DNA from 4 places in the Nonomuraea sp. NBC_00507 genome. Region 1 is predicted to be linked to each of the others. Evidence: riboswitches for the same ligand, from Rfam matches in the RefSeq annotation. Region 1 holds a riboswitch; each other region holds the start of a gene.
What was found. Region 1 has a riboswitch for cyclic di-AMP ahead of OHA25_RS49420 (CHAP domain-containing protein). Riboswitches for the same ligand answer to the same signal wherever they lie in the genome.
Positions count from the first base shown of each region.

Region 1 (3,344 bases):
CGTGTTCGGGCTCAGCCGCCCGGCTGGATCAGGCCCGACTCGTACGCCGCTATGACCGCCTGCACCCGATCCCTGACCGCCAGCTTGGCGAACACGTTGCTGACGTGGGTCTTCACCGTGTGCTCGCTGACGACGAACGCCGCGGCGATCTCCGCATTGGACAGGCCGCGACCGAGCAACATCAGCGTCTCCCGCTCCCGGGTGGTGAGGAGGTCGAGCCCGACGGGTCGTCTCCTGGGCCGCTTGGACACCATGTCGTCGATCAGCCGCCGGGTCACGGCCGGTGCGAGCAGCGACTCCCCGGCGGCCACCACCCGGACGGCATGCACCAGGTCGTCCCTGCGCACGTCCTTCAGCAGAAAGCCGCTCGCCCCGGCGTGGAGGGCGTCGTAGACGTAGTCGTCCTGGTCGAAAGTGGTCAGCATCAGGACGCGGGTGTCCGTCTCCGCGCACACGACCCGGGCGGCGTCGATGCCGTCCATGTGCGGCATCCGGATGTCGAGGAGGAGCACCTGGGGCTGGTGGGCGCGTACCACGTTGATCGTCATCGGGCCACCTCCGCGTGCCCGCGCGGGAGCCGTACCGAGACCTGGAAACCCCGGCCCGAAGGCGCGGGCCCGAACATGGCGTCCCCGCCGCCCGCCGCCGCCCGCTCCCTGATGCCGATCAGCCCTTGGCCGCCCGCGTCGGCCGGCCCCGGGCCGTGGCCGTCATCGGTGACGGTGACCCGCAGCGCGTCGCGCTCCCACGCGAGGTGAACCTCCGCCGAGCCGGCGCCGGCGTGCTTGACGACGTTGGTGAGCGACTCCTGGATGATCCGGTACGCGGCGACCTCGACGTCGTGCGACAGCTCGAGCGGCGTCTCTGCCGCTGGCGGCGATCGCCTCGAAAGCCGCCTCCGCACGCTCCGGCCGGGTGCGTACGGCGAGCGGGCCGGACTCCGCCTGGACCACCATGAGACTGACCGCGTGGGCGAGGATGTCGTGCATGTCCCGGGCGATCCTCGCCCGCTCGTGCTGGGCCGCCCGCTCGGCTGCCAGTTCTTGCTCCTTTTCCAGCCGCATCGCCCGCTCCCGCAGCGCGAGCGACTGCTGCCGGGTCAAGGCCGCCACCCGGCCCAGGGGTGCCCTCTTTCGACGCGCCCGAGTGAAAGCGCTCTGACAAACCCCGGCGATGGGTGGGAGTAGGTAAAGGATTTCGCCCCGATCGCCTATCTCATAGGGCATTCTGTTGCCTGCTCCCCATCGGGGTTTGCATCTTTCTATGCCGTTCGCTTACGTTAGAGGACTCAGGGCGTACGCCTGGCAGTGCCGCGTAACGTCCTCCGTATTGCCGAGACCGCGTCTCATCGGCATGGACATTCGAGTCCGTGACCATGACGCGGCCGCCGAATTCGCAATCTGCGGAACCGGGGACCCACTTCATCTGGGGTGAATCGGCGCGCTCGACACGAGCGCCCCGTAGGGCACTTCCACGCCCGAACCCGTCAGCTAACCCGGTAGGCGGCATGGAAGCTAGGAGCATTTTTCACCCATGGCCAAGAACGTCTTCGCTCGTGCCCTGACGTCCGCAAGCCTCTCCCTGGTCGCCGCCGGGATGGCCGCGACGGTCGTCGCCGGATCCCCGGCCTTCGCCGCCGACCAGCAGTCCACGCAACCCGCGCGGTCCAACCTCCCCGCCTCCCAGGCCATCCCGCAGAAGGGCGCCGGCCAGGTGAGCGCCGACACCGTACTGAAGATCGCCGAGTCGCAGATCGGCGTGAGCGAGAACGCCGCCGGCGGCGGCACCCCGTTCCACAGCTGGTACATGTCCTCCCCGCGGGCAGCCGAGACCGTCGCCCGCGACGGCGGCAGCCTGCAGGCCTACGCCAACGCCCCGTGGTGCGCCATGTTCATCTCCTGGGTCGGCGAGCAGGCCGGCGCCCGCCCCACGATGGGCTGGGACGCCTACACCGTCAGCTACGCCAAGTGGTTCCAGGCCAACAAGCACTGGGGCACCGAGGCCAAGCCCGGCGCCGTCGTCTTCTACGACTGGAACGGCCAGGGCACCGACGGCATCGACCACGTCGGCATGGTCAAGAAGGACAACGGCGACGGCACCATCACCGCGATCGAGGGCAACACCGGAAACGGCAAGGTCGAGCAGCGCATCCGGCCCAAGGCCCACGTCGTGGGCTACGGCTACCCCGAGTACAAGGCCTGACCCCAAGGCAGGTCGCCAGAAAATAACGGGTGGTGCAGGACAGGGTCCTGCACCACCCGTCGCATGTGTGCCTGCCTATCAATGCGCGCAAGATCGGTGTTGTCATCGGCTCGTAAGATTCGCGCCCGCGGCCTGGGCCTATCCTCACGACGTGGGCAGAATTCGTGTGATGGCCGTCCTCGTGGCGGCGGGGTTGTTGATCGCCGGGTGCGGCGGGGCCGTTGAGACGGTCCGGGGTGATGCGCCCGTGTCGGCGACCGTGGCGACGGCCACCCCGGCTCCCGCGACCACGGCATCTGGCACGCCCGGTGCGTCCGGTGACGCGCGGGTTCCCGACGCCTTGAAGTTCACCGCCACCACACTGGGCGGGCAGACCTTCGACGGTGCGAGCCTGGCGGGCAAGCCGGTCGTGTTCTGGTTCTGGGCGCCGTGGTGTCCCAAGTGCCAGTCGGAGGCGCCGGCCGTCAAGGCGGCTGCCAAGAAGTACGCCGACGTCGCGTTCGTGGGGGTCGCCGGCCTGGACAGTGAGGCGGCGATGAAGGACTTCGTCCGGCGTACCGGGACCGGCGACCTCGCCCACCTGTCGGATGAGAAGGGCGTGGTGTGGACCCGGCTCGGGATCACCCAGCAGTCCACGTTCGTGTTCATGAAACCGGACGGAACAACCGCGAAAGCCTCCGGCCCGCTCGACTCCGATGAGCTCGATAGCCTTGTCGCCAAGCTGCTCGCCGCCTGACGCCGCGCCGCGGCCGAGCCGGAGCCGGACATGATCGGTGACGTGCCGTTGGCGCTGGCCCTGGCCGCGGGCCTGGTGGCGGCGTTCAATCCCTGCGGGTTCGCGCTGCTGCCCGCGTACCTGACCATGCTCGTGGCCGACGACGACACCCGCCCGGCGGGCGGCGTGTCGTCGCGCGGGCCGGTGGCGCGCGCTCTGCTGCTCGGGGCGGCCATGACCGCGGGATTCGTCACGGTTTTCGGGGTGTTCGGCCTGGTGGTGACCCCGCTGGCGGTGTCGGTGGGCCAATACCTGCCGTGGGTGACGATCCTCATCGGCCTGGCCCTGACCGGGCTCGGCGTATGGCTGCTGAGCGGGCGGGAGCTGCTGATCCGCACGCCCCGGCTGGCCACCGGCCGTCCCATCG
Region 1 covers NZ_CP107853.1:10,305,494-10,308,837, reverse strand. Annotated here, with positions in the region: gene OHA25_RS49435 (response regulator transcription factor) at 12-548, opposite strand; gene OHA25_RS49430 (sensor histidine kinase) at 545-904, opposite strand; partial or broken gene OHA25_RS49425 (hypothetical protein) at 912-956, opposite strand; cyclic di-AMP (ydaO/yuaA leader) riboswitch at 1,376-1,520, shown strand; gene OHA25_RS49420 (CHAP domain-containing protein) at 1,534-2,202, shown strand; gene OHA25_RS49415 (redoxin domain-containing protein) at 2,354-2,938, shown strand; gene OHA25_RS49410 (cytochrome c biogenesis CcdA family protein) at 2,969-3,344, shown strand, end outside.

Region 2 (3,344 bases), 1.8 Mb from region 1:
GAGCCGCAGGTCCCGATAGTGGACCGGGCAGCCGGGCCGCCACGAGTAGGGCAGCCGGTCACGGGAGACGTTCGAGACTTTGGCCTTGAACACGGGCGGTGCAGTCGGACTCGGCGCGGGCGTCGGTGAATCGGGCTTCTCGTTTGCGGGAACAGACGTCCTGGCACACGAGCTGGCGCCGCGTCCGGCTCCGCCGCGCCGCATGAAACAGACGCGAACACCACGAGCGCCATGGCTGCAGCACGCTTCATCCTTCCACCATATGCGATGTTTCGGCAGGTCAGATGGGATGTAAGCTCTCGGACTTGTCGCCGTACCGGATCGCCACGGCCGCCTTGCGGTAGCGGTGGGGCAGTGGTCAAGAGCCGCGATGTAGCCGTGGGCCTGGGATCGAGGAGAGATCCGCGACAGCTCGGCGTGAGCATAGGCAAGACTCGCGAAGTCACGCGATTACGGCGCAGGAGGAGATCGCCAGGACGACACCGGCCAGGGCGATGGTCCATCCGAGGGTGAGGTCCGCCCTTGACACTACCTAAGCGACTTAGTCGTTTTGGGCGTCGGGGAGCGCGCCGGAATCCGCCGTCAAGCGGAGGGAATTCGGTAGAGGTTGGAAGGGCGCGAACTGCCTCCCGACCTCTACCGAGCCACATCCTTGAGGGACCGACTGATGCTGTATCCGTCTCCTCCGTCAGACAGCGGAGCGGCCCAGCTTGCGCAACTGGTCAGGGGTCAGCGCGGAGACGTTCTGGTCGATGGGGGAGTCGGTGTACTGGTGGATCGCCCAGGACTTCCAGTCGGCAGGCGGGGCAAGCTGGCCCTTGGGCTTGCTGTAGTGGGCGACCCAGAGCGGGTATTCGGCCAGGCCCTTGCCGTAGGTGTTGGCGAAGTTCCAGCCGCTGTAGAGCATCGGGGTGACCCCGGTCTTGGCCTTCACGTGCGACAGCCATGCCTTGGCCCAGGAGTTGACCTCGGCGACGGACTGGCCGTCGGTGGTCTCCAGGTCCAGGACCAGCAGGTCGCCGGCCTTGGCGGGCTGGGAGTTCACCATGGACAGGAAGTGCTCCGCCTCGGCGATGGGGTCGTTGGAGGGGTGGCCGTAGTGGTAGGCCCCGCGCACGATGCCCTTCTTGGCCAGTTCGCTCCAGTGGCGGGTGAACGAGGCGTCGCGGAAGGTCACGCCCTCGGTGGCCTTGATGATGCCGAACTGGGCCGGGCTGGCGTTCCAGTCGTAGTCGGGCTGGTACCTGGAGACATCCACGCCGTAGGCGAGCGATCCGGTTTCCGGCTGAGCTTCGTGGACCGCGCTGTGCTGGGTGGTGGACGAAGCGACCGCCTGGCCGGCTACGCCTGTGATGGCGGTGGTTCCGGCCAGGATCGCACCGCCGATGGCGAGGCTGAAGCGCTTGCTGGGGAGATCGAGATGGTTCTTGAGAGTATGGGCGATCGTGGCAAGCCGAGGCTTGGGCATGAGGGCATTGACTCCTTGCTTCCATGCCGCCTACCGGGTTAGCTGACGGGTTCGGGCCTGGAAGTGCCCTACGGGCGCAGCCTGAGCTGGCGTCCGATTCACCCCGAAAAGAGGATGGGTCCCCGGTTCCGCGAGGCGCGGATTCGGCGGCCGGGCGCTGCCCTGAAGATCTCCAGGACTGCGCACGGTCCGGTCAACGAAGCGGCAACGATGCGACGAGAAGCTCGCCAAGACGTGTGTCGCGATTACGCAAAAGGTACATATATCCCAAAGAGGGTGCAAGCGGAGCAAATTCATTCTCGGCGTATCGGCCTCAGAGCAGGCCTGAAATGCCGTGCCAGCAGCGGGTTTGGGAGTGGGTAAAGTTTGCCTGGCCGCTTCCGCTCTCGGCTCCCGTTGCGTACGAGAAGGCGAATCGACCCCGCCTTTTCCGATTGCGCGGTGCGAGGATCAACCGATGGGGCTGGTGGCGCTCAGGACGCTGTTGTGGCTGAACCTGACGGGACCAGTAACCGTGACGTAGGTCCTTTAGGGATTGCTGCCGCGAGCCCTGCTGGCCACCATAGTCACTCGGCTCGGATGGCTTTCGCTTGGGAGACCTCGGTTGAGAGCGGAACGAATGGCGCGCCTTGGAAATCTCGGTTTGGCCTGCCGAGGGACGGCAACGCATCGCGCGGGTCCGGGGCTGTCTGTTAACGCCCATTGCAGCCTTCTTGAGCAGTACTTGCGCCGTCGACGCGCGCATCGCTCGTACTCAGTTTCTCTTCGACATCATTGTTGAGGCGATGCTGCTTACCGCCACGTCGCTCGCAAGTGGGGGCCGCGTAGCGCTGCTCCAGCTTGGCGAGCTTCCAGTAGGCGACGCTGCCGAGCCATGTCAGCAGAAGGTGCCGACGATGACGTAGCCGATGGCATTGAGGTCCACGGCGGCGAGAGTTGCCCAGGGCTGACGGTCGGCGACGTTGAGCTGTTCGGCAAGGACGTCGAGAAGCTCGACGGTGCCGACCGCGAATGCGACGAAGATTGACAGGCCGGTGGTCGAGAGGTTGTAGTAGATCTTCCGAAGCGGGTTACTAAACGCCGTGCAGGAGGCCAGCAACATCACCAACGTGGCGATCGCGCTCATGACCCGCCCGGCTGACCCGCATGAAACCTGCTTTGTGGTCAGTCCAGGTCCTCCCACCCCCAGGGGAGAGCAGGGATTCCGTCGGGTTCCCGTCCGAACGCAAAACGCTCCCGGTAATCGCCGATGCCCATGAACTCATCAAACCTTCCGGCGGCAGGAAGGCGTTCGGCCAGCACGGTGACCTGTTCGGTGGCACCGACTTGCCGCAGCGCTTCCAGCAGGTCGGCCACTTCCCAACTCGGCGGCCTCGCGCCGTAGGGGTGGTCGAGACGGACGTGGGCGGCTGGGTTGCGGGTCAGCAGGATAGCGACCTGCTCCTCCGTCCCCAACTCCCGCAGCGTGTCTAGTAGGCCGGCCACCGGGGCCGGCCAGTCTAAGGCGGCGTGGGAGGCGGCTCGTCCGGCCAGCACGGTGACCTGCTCGGTGGCACCCGCTTCCCACAGCGCGTCCAGTAGCGAGGTCACCGAGCCCGGGTGGTCGAGGGAGGCGTGAGCGGCTGTGTTGCGGGCCAGCAGCATGGCGACCTGGTCCGTAGCCCCCATTCTCCGCAGTTCCTTCAACACCCAGGCCACCAGGAATGGGTCGTCGTGGGAGGCGGCTCGTCCGGCCAGCACGGTGACCTGCTCGGTGGCACCCGCTTCCCACAGCGCTTCCAGTAGCCAGATCACCGAGCCGTAGGGGTGGTCCAGGGAGGCGTGAGCGGCTGGGTTGCGGGCCAGCAGCATAGCGACCTGGTCCGTAGCCCCCGCC
Region 2 covers NZ_CP107853.1:8,507,945-8,511,288, reverse strand. Annotated here, with positions in the region: gene OHA25_RS41020 (M15 family metallopeptidase) at 1-93, opposite strand, end outside; gene OHA25_RS41015 (glycoside hydrolase family 25 protein) at 689-1,468, opposite strand; cyclic di-AMP (ydaO/yuaA leader) riboswitch at 1,481-1,627, opposite strand; gene OHA25_RS41010 (HoxN/HupN/NixA family nickel/cobalt transporter) at 2,346-2,594, opposite strand; gene OHA25_RS41005 (hypothetical protein) at 2,633-3,344, opposite strand, start outside.
Region 2: it holds a riboswitch for cyclic di-AMP, as region 1 does, so the genes downstream of both, OHA25_RS41015 (glycoside hydrolase family 25 protein) here and OHA25_RS49420 (CHAP domain-containing protein) in region 1, are expected to answer to the same signal.

Region 3 (3,344 bases), 1.3 Mb from region 1:
GCGAGCCGCTGGCGGTGGCGGGGCACGACATCGGGGGTGCGGTGGCGCAGCACCTGCTGGCCGCGGGCGAGGTGAAGGTGCGGCGGCTGGCGCTGGTCAACTCGGTCACGTACGACTCGTGGCCGGTGCCGGGCGTGGCCCGTTTCCGTGATCCGGCGGTGGTGGCGGCGGTGACCGCGGAGGAGTTGCTGGCCGCCCGCCGCACGGCCGTCACCACGGCCCTGCACCGCCCCGCGACGGAGGCCGAGCTGGCCGACTACCTGGACCCGTGGAACGACGCCCGGGTGCGACGGTCGTGGATGGCGCTGGCGGGAGCCGCCGACGGCCGCTACACGCTGGACCTGGTGCCCGCGCTGCAGGCCGACGGGACGCCGAAGCTGCTGGTGTGGGGGGAGGACGACACCTTCCAGGAGGTCCGGTACGCCGAGCGTTTCGCCGCCGAGATGCCGAACACCTCCCTGGTCCGCGTCCCGAACGCCGGTCACATCCCGATGGAGAACGATCCGGCCGCGGTCGCCGCCGCTCTGGGGCGGTTCTTCATGGAGTGATGGATGGGCGATCACGGGAAGAACCCCTGAACGCCGCGAGCGCGCGTCCCGCGGCGGGACGCGCGCTCGTTCGGATGTGCAGAGGGTCAGGCGGCGTACTCGGGGTAGCCGTAGCCGACGACGTGCGCCTTCGGCCGGGTCCGCTCTTCGACCTTGCCGTTGCCGGTGTTGCCCTCGATGGTGGAGACGGTGCCGTCCTGGTTGTCCTTCACGACGAACCCGACGTGCTTGATGTCGCGGATGTCCTTGCTGCCGCTCCAAGAGAAGTACACGACGGCGCCGGGCTTGGCGACGGTGCCGAAACGGTTGTTGGCCTTGAACCACTTGGCGTGGGCGACGGTCCAGGCGTCCCAGCCGATCTGCGGGCGGGCGCCGGTCTGCTCGCCGACCCAGGAGACGAACATCGCGCACCAGGCGGCGTTCAGGTAGTCGGCGCGGCTGCCGCCGTCACGGGCGATGGTCTCGGCGGCGCGCTGGGAGTTGGCGTACCACTGCTGGTATTTGGTGCCGCCGCCGGCGGCGTTCTCGCTGGTGCCCACCTGGGACCTGGCCAGGGCCAGGACCTGGGCGGCGGTGACGTTGATCTTGTTCTCGTCGGTCGTGGCGGTCTTGATGCCGGCGTGCTCGGCCTTGGAGGCGACCGGCTGCTTGTCCGTCGCGGCGATGGCGGTGCCCGTGACGTGAGCGGTGACTGCGGAGGCGAGGATGGTGGCGCCGAGGGCGGCGCGCGCGAGGTTGATCTTGTGGGCAGCGAAAGTGGGGTGCTTGGCCATCGAGGGATTACTCCTTGCTTCCATGCCGCTTACCGGGTTAGCTGACGGGCTCGGGCGTGGAAGCTGCCCTACGGCACCGAAGTGCCGATTCGCCCCAAAGGACATGGGTCCCCGGTTCCGCGCAAGGCGGATTCAGCGGTCACAGGACTGTCCTGTGATGTTTCGTGCGATGGTCGGACGTGTCCGGACAAACCGGACGCATGCCGCAAGATGCCCCATAAGGTAATACATGGGGCAAGGGGATTACAACTACATAAAAGCCCAGCTAGGCGAGTTGCCTGCGAGCGTCGGCCAGAAGCCCCATCATGGCAAGGGACTCGTCAAGCGGCATGATCGAGCTTTCGGTCCTGCCTTCGGCCGTCGCGGCACGGACTTCGCGGAGCTCTCCGGCGTACCCGTTGTCGGCCGGATCGAGCACGTGCTCTTCCGGCTCCATGGAGGGCCCGGTGAGAAGGATCCGCTGCGGCGCCCAGAACGGAGCCTGGAGGTCCGCCCGCATCTGAGTTCCTACAACGCTGGCATTGTTCGGGTAATTCCCGAGCAACGAGGTCGACACGAGTGCGTGCCTGCCACCGGGATAGAGCAAAACGCCGGCGGTCTCCGCGTCCACCCCGTTCGGGGCCAGGGAGCCGGTGACCCGCAGGCCGGAGGGCATGCCGAGGAGCAGCTGGGCCAGCCCGAACGGGTAGATCCCCAGGTCGAGCAGCGCGCCGCCGCCCAGCTCGGGCGCCCAGAGCCGGTGGGCGGGGTCGTAGGGCAGGGAGAAGCCGAAGGAGGCCTGCACGGAGCGGATCTCGCCGAAGCGCTCATCGGAGGCGATCTTCTGGATGAGGGGGTTGAACCTCATCCACATGGCCTCCATCAAGAAGACGCCCGCCTCGCGTGCCAGGCGCACCATCTTCTCGGCGTCGTCCACGGTGGCCGCCAGCGGCTTCTCGCACAGCACGGCCTTGCCGGCGGCGATGGCGGCCTCGGCGACCTGAAGGTGCTGGGCATGCGGAGTGGCCACGTAGATCGCGTCCACGGCCGGGTCGGCGCACAGCCGCTCATAGGAGTCGTAGGCCGACTCCGCGCCCAGCGTCGCGGCCAGGGCCTGTGCCCGGCCGAGGTTCCTAGAGCCGACGGCGGCCACCCGCATGCCCGGTTCGGCCACGATGGCCGCTCCCACCGTGCGCGCTATGACACCTGTCGCCGCTATTCCCCATGCAAAATCCCGCACAAGGGGAGATCGTAGACGTATCAGGTCATGTTGAAGGTGTCGGGGTCGGGTCCGATGCGCTTGTTCCTGTTCATGGCGCCGATCGCGGCCATGTCCTCGGCGTCGAGGATGAAGTCGAACACGTCGATGTTCTCGCGGATCCGCGACGGGGTGGCGGACTTGGGGATGACGACGTTGCCGAGCTGCAGGTGCCAGCGCAGCACGATCTGGGCGGGCGTCTTGCCGTACTTGCCGGACAGCACGCTCAGTGCCGGGTCGTCGAGCAGGCCCTGGCCCTGGCCCAGTGGGCTCCACGCCTCGGTCAGGATGCCGTTGGCCTCGTGGAAGGCCCGCATCTCGCGCTGTTGCAGGTAGGGGTGGAGCTCGATCTGGTTGATGGACGGCGTGATGTCGGTCTCGTCCATCAGCCGGGTGAGGGTCTTGACGGTGAAGTTGGAGGTGCCGATGGCCTTGGCCCGCCCGTCACGGTAGATCTTTTCGAGGGCCTTCCACGCCTGCACGTACTTGTCCTGCTTCGGGACAGGCCAGTGGATGAGGAAAAGATCGACGTAGTCGAGGCCCAGCCTGGCCAGGCTCTCATCGAAGGCCTGCTCGGCGCGGCCGTGGTCGGCGTTCCACAGCTTGGTGGTGACGAACAGCTTATGGCGGGGGCGCTTGGCGCTGCGCACGGCCCGGCCCACGCCCTCCTCATTGCCGTACGCGGAGGCGGTGTCGATGTGCCGGTAGCCGGCCTCCAGAGCGATCCGCACGGTTTGCTCGGCCTCGCCGCCGGGAATCTGCCAGACGCCGAACCCGAGCTGCGGG
Region 3 covers NZ_CP107853.1:8,975,911-8,979,254, reverse strand. Annotated here, with positions in the region: gene OHA25_RS43275 (alpha/beta fold hydrolase) at 1-548, shown strand, start outside; gene OHA25_RS43270 (CHAP domain-containing protein) at 635-1,321, opposite strand; cyclic di-AMP (ydaO/yuaA leader) riboswitch at 1,333-1,469, opposite strand; gene OHA25_RS43265 (Gfo/Idh/MocA family protein) at 1,587-2,540, opposite strand; gene OHA25_RS43260 (aldo/keto reductase) at 2,561-3,344, opposite strand, start outside.
Region 3: it holds a riboswitch for cyclic di-AMP, as region 1 does, so the genes downstream of both, OHA25_RS43270 (CHAP domain-containing protein) here and OHA25_RS49420 (CHAP domain-containing protein) in region 1, are expected to answer to the same signal.

Region 4 (3,344 bases), 1.8 Mb from region 1:
CGATGACCGCTCGGCGATGATCCTGGATGGAGCACAGGGAGAAGGTGCAGACGACGGTGTCGAAGGTGTCGTCGGCGAAGTCGAGCGCCTGCGCGTCGCCTTCACGCAGGTCGGCCTGCAGGCCGAGCTTGGCCGCCCGCTGCCGGGCGCGCTGGAGCATGGCCGGGCTCCATTCGATCGCAGTCAACCGAACGTCCTCGGGATAGTGCGGAAGGTTGAGCCCCGTACCGATGGCCACCTCGAGCACGTCGCCAGCGGCCTGGGAGCAGATCCAGGCGCGGGTGTCGCCGAAGACATGCCGGTCGAAGAATCCCATCTCCTTGTCATAGGAGCGGGCGTGCTTGTCCCAATAGCGACGTAGGCGTTCGGTGCGCTCGTTGGAGGCCATGGGTGGCTTCTACCCTCTCTCGAACGCCTTCCAAGGACGGCACCCGAGCGGGCACCATAACCGCCGTCCTGAGCCGGGCACGTGGCGCGCAGGTGAATGGTGTCGCCGACGCCACCCGTACGCGCCCGTTGATTCGTCTTTCCTGGGCCGGCCGACCTAGCCGGAACCGCAAAGGCGGGGAGAGTCCTACCCCGATGCCGCTACCTGTGGACTGGTCGACAGCCGAGGAATTGCACGCCGGAGGGGACTCTTGACGGTTCAAACGCAACGGGTGGTGCAGGGAGCCGCACCGCGCCCCCTGCACCACCCGTGCTTCCCCGACCATCGCAACTGGCAAGGAGTCTGTTGGCCTTCTTGCGGTCAGGCCGACTTGTATTCGGGGTGGCCGTAGCCGACGACCTGGGACTTGGGCCGGATACGCTGCTCGACCTTGCCGTTCCCGGTGTTGCCCTCGATCGTGGTGATCGTGCCGTCGCCGTTGTCCTTCTTCACCAGGCCCATGTGGTCGATGCCAGTAGTGCTCTTGCCGTTCCAGTCGAAGAAGACCACGGAACCGGGCTTGGCCACGGTGTCCCACCGGTTGTTGGCCTGGAACCACTTGGCCCAGGTGACGGTGTAAGCGTCCCAGCCGACCGTCGGGCGGGCGCCGGCTTTCTCACCCACCCAGGAGACGAACATGGCGCACCACGGGGCGTTGGCGTAGGCCTGCACGCTGCCGCCGTCGCGGGACAGGGTCTCGGCCGCCCGCGGGGAGGACATGTACCAGCTGTGGAACGGCGTGCCGCCGCCGGCAGCGTTCTCCGTCACGCCGATCTGCGACTCGGCGATCTTCAATATGGCGTCGGCGCTCACCTGAGCGGCACCCTTCTGCGGGATTGCCTGGGAGGAGACGACGTTGGATCGCGAGGATTGCGCTGTGGAGTGGTGGTCGGCGGCAAAGGCCGGGCTGCCGGCAAAAGCCGCGCCGGCTGCCACGCTGATCCCGGCGGCGAACAGGGAAAGGCCTGCGGGCTTCAGGGCATGGGGGATGACGTTCTTGGGCATTACTTGGGATTGCTCCTTGCTTCCATGCCGCCTACCGGGTTAGCTGACGGGTTCGGGCGTGGAAGTGCCCTACGGAGCGCACCGGTATGGAGCGCGCCGATTCACCCCAGGGAAATGGGTCCCCGGCTCCGCGAGATCGCGAATTCGGCGGCCGCGGTCACCTTCACGAACATGATGTTCGCGCTGGTGAGACACGGTCTCGGCAATACGGAGGCGTCACACGGCATGAAGTGCTACCAGGCGTACGCCCTAAGTCATTGAAGGTAAGCGAATGGCATAGAAAGATGCAAGCCGGGTTCGAATGAACGCAACAGAATCCCCTACGGCGTAGGCGATTGCGGCAAAATTCTTTACCTACATCCGATCGTAGAAGGGGTTTACTAGGGCACTTTGCGCGCCGTTCAGGACACATCGCGCAGGGCCGGGGACGAGAGTTGTTTCGTAAGGACCGCCACGCCCGCTAAGCCTGCAACGGGTCAATGGGGAGCACGTGACGTGCCCACCAGTGGGACACCTGCGGGACCGGGGCCGCTTCGGTGAGGCCGGGCGCATAGTCGTCGAACGAGAAGTCGTAGACGTATCCGACGATGACGCCTGGACGACGCAGTTCGGCGAGTCGTTGCACTCTGGCCAGCCCGCGTCCACGCTGCATCGGAAGCCCTATGATCGTTGGGTGGCAGCGATGCCGGGGCCTTAACTACTTGCGCAGCCAGCAGGCTTTGCGAGCCTGCCCGCCCATTCGCCGGGCTGCCGGTCGCTGAGGCCGAACATCAAGTAGCGGCCGCCGGGCGGGGTCACGGAGTTCAGCCCGTTGGGGAAGGCGACGGGGCCCTGGTCGTTCCGCTTCACGTGGGGCCATGGGTCCGTCACAGAGCCTGTACGTGCTTTGTACTGCAACACTCGGCTTCGGTCAGGGAGCCGCCTCTAACGTCCCCCGCGGCCATCGTTTCGGTGAGGAGTGGAATGGCTGGGTAGGGAGGCGGACACGCGGCTGCCTCCCCACCCGCTCGTCACGGGCGAGGTGCCCGGCGGTCCCGGCGCGCCTCGAGCTCTTCCGCGCTCACCGGTATGACCACCGGCTGTCCGGGCGCACAGAGCAGCGTGGCGAGGTATACGGTTTCGCCGTCCGAAAGGTTGTTGCCGCCCTGGTAATGGATGACGTCGCCGCCCGGCTCCCAGAACGTCTCCCCGGCCTTGATGACGCGCTCCGGTTCGCCCTCCAGCTCGAAGAGCATCTCGCCCTTGACCACGTACCCGAACCCGGGGCCGGGGTGGCGGTGCGGCGGGTTACCCGGGCTGCCAGGCGGCAGAGTGATCAAGACAGTCGTCGCCTCAGCATTGTCGGGGATCGGTGCGTTCGGGACCGACGCGAGGATCTGCACCGTCGGCGACGGCGGAGTCGTATTGGTGTCTTCCATGCTCATGATGGGAAACCTCACCTTCTCCGGTTGTGTTGGTTCTCTTCAATAAGGACAAGGCAGCACAGGGATCTGTGACAGCCGAATTATGGCCGCCTTGCCCTCGACCCCGGTTCAAGTCAGGGAGCGTGACCGATTTACGGTCATGGAGGTCTGGCCTCCCGAGTTTGGTGCTGCTGGGTTTGCGGTAGCGCGTCCAGCACCCCCCGACCTTGGACGTCGCAGTGAACTCCGGTTTCTCAGCCCAGGTCGAACATCACCGCCCCTCCGGGCCGATCTGCCCGTACAGCAGCGGCTCCCAGAGGTTGCCGCGGTGGTGGACTTCTCGATCTGCTCGTACTGCTTGGCGAGCCTCCGGAGCCCTCCGCCGTCTTGGCGACCGCGCCGAGCCAGACCAACGGCCGAGGCGGGTCTCACAACCCCATTCGAGCGTGCCCCCACAATGGGCGGGACGATCCTGGCAGCGGATGCGACAGCGACTCCTCCCTCGGTTC
Region 4 covers NZ_CP107853.1:8,492,286-8,495,629, forward strand. Annotated here, with positions in the region: gene OHA25_RS40935 (class I SAM-dependent methyltransferase) at 1-388, opposite strand, end outside; gene OHA25_RS40940 (CHAP domain-containing protein) at 749-1,432, opposite strand; cyclic di-AMP (ydaO/yuaA leader) riboswitch at 1,446-1,592, opposite strand; gene OHA25_RS40945 (hypothetical protein) at 1,893-2,084, opposite strand; gene OHA25_RS40950 (cupin domain-containing protein) at 2,443-2,850, opposite strand.
Region 4: it holds a riboswitch for cyclic di-AMP, as region 1 does, so the genes downstream of both, OHA25_RS40940 (CHAP domain-containing protein) here and OHA25_RS49420 (CHAP domain-containing protein) in region 1, are expected to answer to the same signal.